2 regions of the Enterococcus sp. AMC1252 genome follow, and region 2 is predicted to be linked to the other one. Evidence: predicted binding sites of a transcription regulator. Region 2 holds the regulator's gene; the other holds the start of a gene.
What was found. Region 2 encodes NrdR, which represses ribonucleotide reductase genes. Its sites were predicted from a motif close to ACACNATATATNGTGT; they were not measured.

Region 1 (3,976 bases), 570 kb from region 2:
CAAAGAACTAGGCTTACCAGAATATGATGCAATGGTTCTAACACTGACAAAAGAAATGTCTGACTTCTTTGAAGCAGCGCTAAATGAAGGTGTAGATGCTAAACAAGTATCTAACTGGTTGATGGGTGAGGTTTCAGCATACCTAAATAGTGAAAAAATCGAATTACCGGATACAAAATTAACGCCTGCAAATTTAGCAGGTATGATTACATTGATCGAAGATGGTACAATCAGTTCTAAAATTGCCAAAAAAGTCTTTAAAGAATTGATTGAAAACGGTGGAGATGCGAAAGAAGTGGTTGAAGCTAAAGGCTTAGTTCAATTATCAGATCCATCACAACTACTACCAATCATTAATGAAGTATTAGATAATAACCAGCAATCTGTCGATGATTTCAAAAATGGAAAAGACCGCGCAGTAGGATTTTTAGTTGGTCAAATCATGAAAGCAACGAAAGGTCAAGCCAACCCAGGTGTTGTGAATAAATTATTACAAGAAGAATTGGCAAAACGCTAGAAAGCAGCAGATGATTATGAAAAAAGCAAGAGTGATTTATAATCCAACTTCAGGTAAAGAGTTAGTCAAGAAAAATCTAGCTGATATTCTTTCTATAGTAGAAGAATGTGGATATGAAGCCAGTGCTTTCGCTACAACTCCAGAAGAAAATTCCGCAAAAAATGAGGCACGACGAGTTGCAGAATTGGGCTTTGATCTAATTGTTGCAGCTGGCGGTGATGGAACGATCAATGAAGTTGTGAATGGCATTGCTCCTTTAGAAAAACGACCGTCTATGGCGATCATTCCTGCTGGAACAACCAATGACTATGCAAGAGCCTTAAAAATTCCTAGAGATAATATTGTTAAAGCAGCAGAGGTCATCAAAAAAAATCAAACAGTCAAAATGGACATTGGTAAAGCCAAAGATAGTTACTTTATTAATATCGCCGCAGGTGGTCATTTGACAGAATTGACCTATGAAGTCCCCTCAGAACTTAAAAGTATTTTTGGTTATCTTGCTTATTTAGCAAAAGGAGCAGAAATGCTGCCTCGGGTGAAACCTATAAAAATGCGGATGGAATATGATGAAGGAGTCTATGAAGGGAATGCTTCGATGTTTTTCTTAGGACTGACTAATTCTGTTGGCGGCTTTGAAAAGATTGCACCTGATGCAAAACTCGATGACGGAAAATTCTCATTGATTATCGTAAAAACAGCCAATGTTTTTGAGATTTTACATCTAGCAGCTTTAATGCTCAATGGTGGTAAACATATCGAAGACAATCGGTTGATCTATACAAAAACCAGTCATTTATATGCTGAAACGCTAGAACCAAATAGCCGTATGATGATCAACTTAGATGGTGAGTACGGCGGTGATGCACCGATGGAATTTACGAATCTGCACCAGCATATTGAAATGTTTGCTAATGCAGATGCGATTCCGTCAAATGCGATCATGGGGTCTGTTTTAGATGATTATGATGGTGAATCGGATGATGAAGATGAGTATCTTGAGACAAGTAAAGAATTTGTTAAAGAAGTTGAACGTTTGACTGAGGAAGATATTGATAATAATGGGAAAATTGGTTAATCGTTTAAAACTAATAAAAAAGTATCTAAGGCAAATTTACCTTAGATACTTTTTTATTCTATTAAATCTAACTGAAGCATGAAAAATTATCCTGAATACAATATATAGATTTTTTAAAATTAAAAAACACAATATGTTGTATAAAAAATGTCTCATAATCGATAAATGAGAAGTGTTCTCATTGACTTATGAGTGGAACAAGGGTAAATTAAATAAGTCGTCATCACTGCAGAAAATGGTAAATATAGTAAGTGAAAGGTTTGTTTGAGATGGGTTCAAATTTTATAATAAATGATTTTAAAGGTTGGCAAAGAAAAAGCTATCTTTTTTTATTCGCGATGATTTTTGTACAATTAGCAGCTTTTGTTTATAATCCGTCTAGCTGGATTACATTAGTAGGTGGCTTATCAGGTATTATCTGCGTCAACTTAATTGCCCGAGGGAAGGCTAGCAATTATCTATTCGGATTTATAAGTGCATTGATCATAGGCTATTTTGGCTTTAAAACGCGCGTATATGCAGAAGTTTTACTGCAAACCTTCTATATTATAATGGATATCACAGGCTTGTATGCATGGCTAAAAGTCAGCACAGATGGCTCTGGGAATGTGACAGATGTAAAAACTTTGAAAGGGATTCAGTGGCTGTATGCGGGATTCGTTTGGCTGGCAATCGGTGTTGTTGCTTACTTTATTTTAGGATTCATCAATGATGCTCAACAATTGCTAGATGCGATAACCTTTAGCGTATCAGCAACCGCAATGTTATTGATGATCAAGAGATATCAGTCGCAGTTTGTTTTTTGGTTATTAGGGAATATATTTTCTATAGTATTATGGTTTAGAGCAGGAACGCATGCTGGTGGCGATTATGCGTTATTCATCATGTATTGCATGTATACAATCAATTCCATTTATGGCATGATTCATTGGTTAAAAATGAAAAAAAATAATCATTAATAGGTAGGGAGTTCGATGGCAGTGATCGTTTTAGCAGGTACAATTGGAGCAGGGAAATCAAGTTTAACAGAAATTATTTCAGAACATTTAGGATCAGATGCTTTTTATGAATCGGTTGATGACAATGAAGTTTTGCCTTTATTTTATGCGGATCCTAAAAAATATGCATTTTTACTACAAATTTATTTCTTAAATAAACGGTTCGATAGTATTAAACAAGCACTTTCGCATGAAAATAATGTATTAGACCGCTCAATCTATGAAGATTCTTTATTATTTCATTTAAATGCAGACTTAGGAAGAGCGAATGATACGGAAGTCAAAGTGTACGATTCTTTATTAGAAAATATGCTAGAAGAGCTACCTTATGCAGCAAATAAGAAACGCCCAGATTTACTAGTGCACATTAAAATATCATTTTCTAAAATGTTAGAACGTATTCAAAGACGTGGTCGTCCTTATGAGCAAGTGGAACAAGATCCAGCTTTATATGATTATTATAAAGAATTGAATCGTCGTTATGAAAAATGGTTTGAAGAATACAACGAGAGCCCTAAAATTCAAATCGATGGAGATAAATACGATTTTATTGAAAGTGAAGAAGCAAAAAAACAAGTGATCAAGCTCATTGAAAATAAACTAGCAGAAATCAATTAATTAGAAGGCTTAATTTTTAATTCTTTTCGCTTTAGAAACAAACTCTCTATTGCTTTTCTAGCAGTTTTTCATTAGAATGAGTGAAGCGCATAAAAGAAGGAGCGACTTATGAATAATTTTCCCGTGAACAAAAATGAAACAATCGAAGTTGATATTATTGATCTGACACATGAAGGAATGGGTGTTGCCAAAGTTGATGGTTACCCGCTTTTTATAGAGAATGCTTTACCAGGTGAAAAAATCGAAATCAAAGTACTGAAAGTCGGTAAAAGTTTTGGTTATGGAAAAGTTGTAACGATTCTAAAATCAAGTGAAAACCGTGTACCAGTCAAAGATGCGAACTTTACTAAGGTTGGGATCAGTCCATTACAGCATTTAGCGTATGGCGCTCAATTAACGTTTAAAACGGATCAAGTAAAAAACGTAATGCAACGTGTAGCAAAATTACCAGATGTTCCAGTATTAGACACACTAGGCATGAACAATCCATGGGGTTACCGCAATAAAGCTCAAATTCCAGTAAGAAAAATCGATGACAAATTACAAACAGGTTTCTTCAGAAAAAATAGCCATGATCTAATCCCATTAGAACATTTCTATATTCAAGATCCTAAAATCGATGAAGCAGTCATCAAAATTCGTGATATCATGAGACGCTACAGCATCAAACCATACAACGAATCAGATAACACTGGTAACTTACGTCATATCGTCGTTCGTCGTGGTTATCATACAGGAGAAATGATGGTTGTCCTAATTACTAGAACA
Region 2 (3,976 bases):
TGATTTCCCATTTACGAATGGAAGGGAAATATGAAACGCATAATCCAGAAGATGAACGAACGAAACATACGCACGTAATTTTCACATTTACAGACGGAACGGAATTACGATATCTCGATGTTCGTAAGTTTGGGCGGATGGTTTTAGTGGCGAAAGACCAAGGAGAAAAATATAAAGGAATTTTAGCGCTAGGCCCAGAACCGATTCCTACCCATTTTAAATTATCAGAATTTCGGACAGGGTTAAAAAGACACCATAAAGCAGTTAAACCGTTATTATTAGATCAGCGTTTAGTGACAGGTTTAGGTAATATCTATGTAGATGAAGCGCTATGGGAAGCGAAGATTCATCCAGAGCAGCCGGCAGATACTTTAAAACCAAAGGAAGTCGAACGGTTATATCACGCAATTATAGATGTTCTTGGACGGGCAGTTGAAGCAGGTGGGACGACAATTCGCAGTTATTTGAATGCTCTTGGTGAGGCAGGTACATTTCAAGTTTCGCTAAATGTCTATGGTCAGACAGAAAAACCTTGTCCAAGATGTGCAACACCAATCAAGAAAATTAAAGTTGCTCAGCGAGGGACCCATTTTTGCCCTAAGTGTCAAACATTGAAAGTGAGGAATTGATTGATGGGGGTAGTACTAGGCCTGACAGGAGGTATCGCAACAGGGAAAAGTACAGTTGTGAATGTTTTTAAAAGCTTGGGTTTTCCAATAGTAGATGCAGATGTAATTGCTCGAGAAATTGTTGAAGTGGGGATGCCAGCTTTGGCAGAAGTCGTTGCAAGTTTTGGTCCAGAGATACTTAATCCAGATGGATCATTAGATCGCAAAAAATTAGGTGAGATTATTTTTTCTGATAAATCTCAAAGAAAAAGATTAAATGAAGTACTTTCTATTTTTTTGAGAGAAGAGATTTTATCTCAGATTAATCAGAAAAAGAATAACTCCGCATTAGTAGTAGTTGATATCCCATTACTATATGAAGGCGGTTATGAGAAATTTGTAGATATAGTTGCGGTGGTGTATGTTCCAGAAAGAATTCAGTTGGCTCGTTTAAAAAAACGAGATCATTTAACTGATAAGGAAGCAGAACAGCGAATAAATAGTCAGTTATCAATTGAAATAAAAAAACAAAAAGCTGATATTATTTTTGATAATCAAGGTACTAAGTTGGCGACGGAAAAAATAGTGAAGAAATGGGTATCAGAAAATATTTCTTGATTATATAACATATTTAAATAACTGACAACGAAGACGTAGAAAATTTTATTTCTATGTCTTCTTTACCGATACATATAACACAATAAACTAATTATTAGTGGTGGATTCAATAAATTCTAATTTTCAAGCGGAAATTGTTTTTTTAGATAACTAGTAAGCGACGGATTAAGTCTAAATAATTGGTTGGTTAACGGACCTACTTGATTTTATTGAAATTAGGAACTTGTTATTAAATCTGTTTTCTTTAATCAGAAAAAAATGCTTAAGAAGTGATTGTAAATGTCTGGTTTCTCAAGCATTTCATGTTATAATATAGATAACAAACTAAAACTAAACTTTAAAAATAGATAATATAAGGTAGAATGAGGTGAATACTATGCGTTGTCCAAGATGTCATCATAATAATTCCCGTGTAATTGATAGCCGTCAAGCGGATGATGGTCGTGCGATTCGTCGCCGCAGAGAATGTGAAAATTGTAATTACCGATTCACAACATTTGAACGGATCGAAGCAGCTCCATTGCTCGTTATCAAGAAGAATGGTGATCGGGAAGAATTTAATAGAGAGAAAATTTTGCGTGGCTTGATTCGATCAGCTGAAAAGCGCCCAGTTGCCATGGAACAAATGGAACAAATCGTAGATAATGTTGAGAATCGCGTGCGTAGTTTGGGGGAAAATGAAGTCTCAACTACTTTAGTCGGCGAATATGTCATGGAAGATTTGGTCAATTTAGATGAAATTGCTTATATTCGATTTGCCAGTGTATATCGTCAATTTAAAGATATGAGTGTATTTTTAAAAGAATTGCAAGGTATCGTAGATAAAGCAAAATCTTCAAATTCAGATACAACGAATGAATAAGGAGGTCTTTCCTTGAAAGACAATTGGAAAGAAGTCCATCCTAAAAGTATTTTTCAAGCAGCAATTCCCTACCCCTTATCCAATCAAGAGCAAATGATACTGACCCTTTTGTATCAGCCGATTATTGGGGCTGAGGCTTTCAGTTTGTATGTGACACTTTTATCAGAAGTAGAAGGAACAAGCATTAGCGAATCACTTTTTCATGCTGATTTGATTACGATGATGGATATGAGTATAAAACAAATCGAAGTAGCAAGAAAGAAGTTAGAAGGAATCGGATTATTATCGACTTTTTTTAAAAACGATGCTGAGTTAGGTGTGCATTTCTTATATCGCTTGAATCATCCTGAAACGGCTGAACGCTTTTTTAAAGATGAAGTCTTGTCATTGACACTTTTAAACAGTGTAGGACAAAGAAAATTAGATAAATTATTTGATCGATTTAAACCAACATTCGTAAATTTAACAGGTTATGAAGAAATTTCAGTTGGGTTTAAAGATGTGTATACTTTCAAAGAGGAGCAAATTATTTCTGAAAGTGAGCAGTTAAGCAGAATGGAGCAATCTTTTATCGATCCGCGACCAGCACAAACCGTCAGTGCAGTTGATGAAAGTTTTGATTGGGCGTATTTTGTTCAAGGAATCGAAAAACTTGGAATTAAATTGCCTGATAATAGCAATGGATTCAAAGAGGAAGTTTTTGTTTTTCATAAATTATTTGGGATCACTGAATTGGATATGATCGATTTTTGTTCCAAGTCATTTGATTATTATACAAGCAAGATTGATGTCAAAGACTTTGAAAGAGCGGTCTATCGAACCTATGATCCAGATAAAAAACAAAGAATTAGTGAGTTTCAAAAGAATGAGTCCGTTGATTTATCTGCTGAGGATCAACAAACCTATCGCTATAACTCACTAAAAATGAATGGTCTTTCAACCCAAGATATCCAGATGATCATGGATAGCGAAAAAAACTTCCCTCTCAATTATTTGGAGGCATTAAAAAATGAACGTGGGGGGTATACAACGCCTCAAGAACGTTCATTGGTCAAATATTTAGTGAGTAAATCTGGCTTGCCTAATAGCGTAATCAACGTTTTGATCAATTACGTTTACAATATTCAAAAACAACCAACACTAAAAGCTGATTATGTAAATCGGATTGCTAATGAATGGGCGCAAAGTGGTATCTTCTCACCTGAAAAGGCAATCGAGCATGTACGTGAAATCGCTAAAAAAGGCAAAGAACAAAAGCAAACAAGACAGCGCTATGGCCAAAATAATCGACCGATTCGTCAAGAGACTTTACCAGATTGGGTAGAGAATCCTGTAGAGGAGCAGAAATTATCCAAAGAGGAACAAGCGCGTCTTGATAAAGAAATTCAAGATTTTTTAAATAAAGGTGGTGGAAATTAATGGAAGATGTAGGGAAAGAGATGTCAAGAATCATTCAAAGCAGAGATATGGGTGAGCGATATAATGAGTTAGTTGAGGTTGTATTGAAAGATACCGATGTCCAAACCTTTATTCAGGAAAATCGTGAACGATTGACGGATGATGATATTCGGAAAAGTTATTCAAAATTATATGAGTTTGTTCAAGAAAAACGCAAGTACCAATTGAACGACCCAACAATGATCGCTCCTGGATATGAACCTAAATTAACCTTGAATTTCCATTATATTGATGTTACATACGTTCCAACAGAAGCACTAATTGCCAAACAAAGAGAAGATGAGATTCGCAAAAGAGTTCGAGCAATGGATATGCCGAAAGATGTTCGAGAAGCAAGTTTAAGTAGATTTGACACAGCATCTCAAGGGCGTGCTCAAGCCATGGCAGAAACAATGAAATTTTTAAACGAGTATACTTCTAATCCAAAAGA

Region 1: pnuC (nicotinamide riboside transporter PnuC) is a predicted target of NrdR. The motif match lies at 1,719-1,734, and genes of this name have one in related genera.

Annotation. Positions count from the first base shown of each region.
Region 1 is NZ_CM177097.1:1,100,424-1,104,399, forward strand. It holds gene gatB (Asp-tRNA(Asn)/Glu-tRNA(Gln) amidotransferase subunit GatB) at 1-517, shown strand, start outside; gene AC4BB5_RS05070 (diacylglycerol kinase) at 534-1,592, shown strand; gene pnuC (nicotinamide riboside transporter PnuC) at 1,862-2,551, shown strand; gene AC4BB5_RS05080 (deoxynucleoside kinase) at 2,567-3,208, shown strand; gene rlmD (23S rRNA (uracil(1939)-C(5))-methyltransferase RlmD) at 3,317-3,976, shown strand, end outside.
Region 2 is NZ_CM177097.1:1,667,014-1,670,989, forward strand. It holds gene mutM (DNA-formamidopyrimidine glycosylase) at 1-629, shown strand, start outside; gene coaE (dephospho-CoA kinase) at 633-1,226, shown strand; gene nrdR (transcriptional regulator NrdR) at 1,603-2,088, shown strand; gene AC4BB5_RS07885 (replication initiation and membrane attachment family protein) at 2,101-3,507, shown strand; gene dnaI (primosomal protein DnaI) at 3,507-3,976, shown strand, end outside.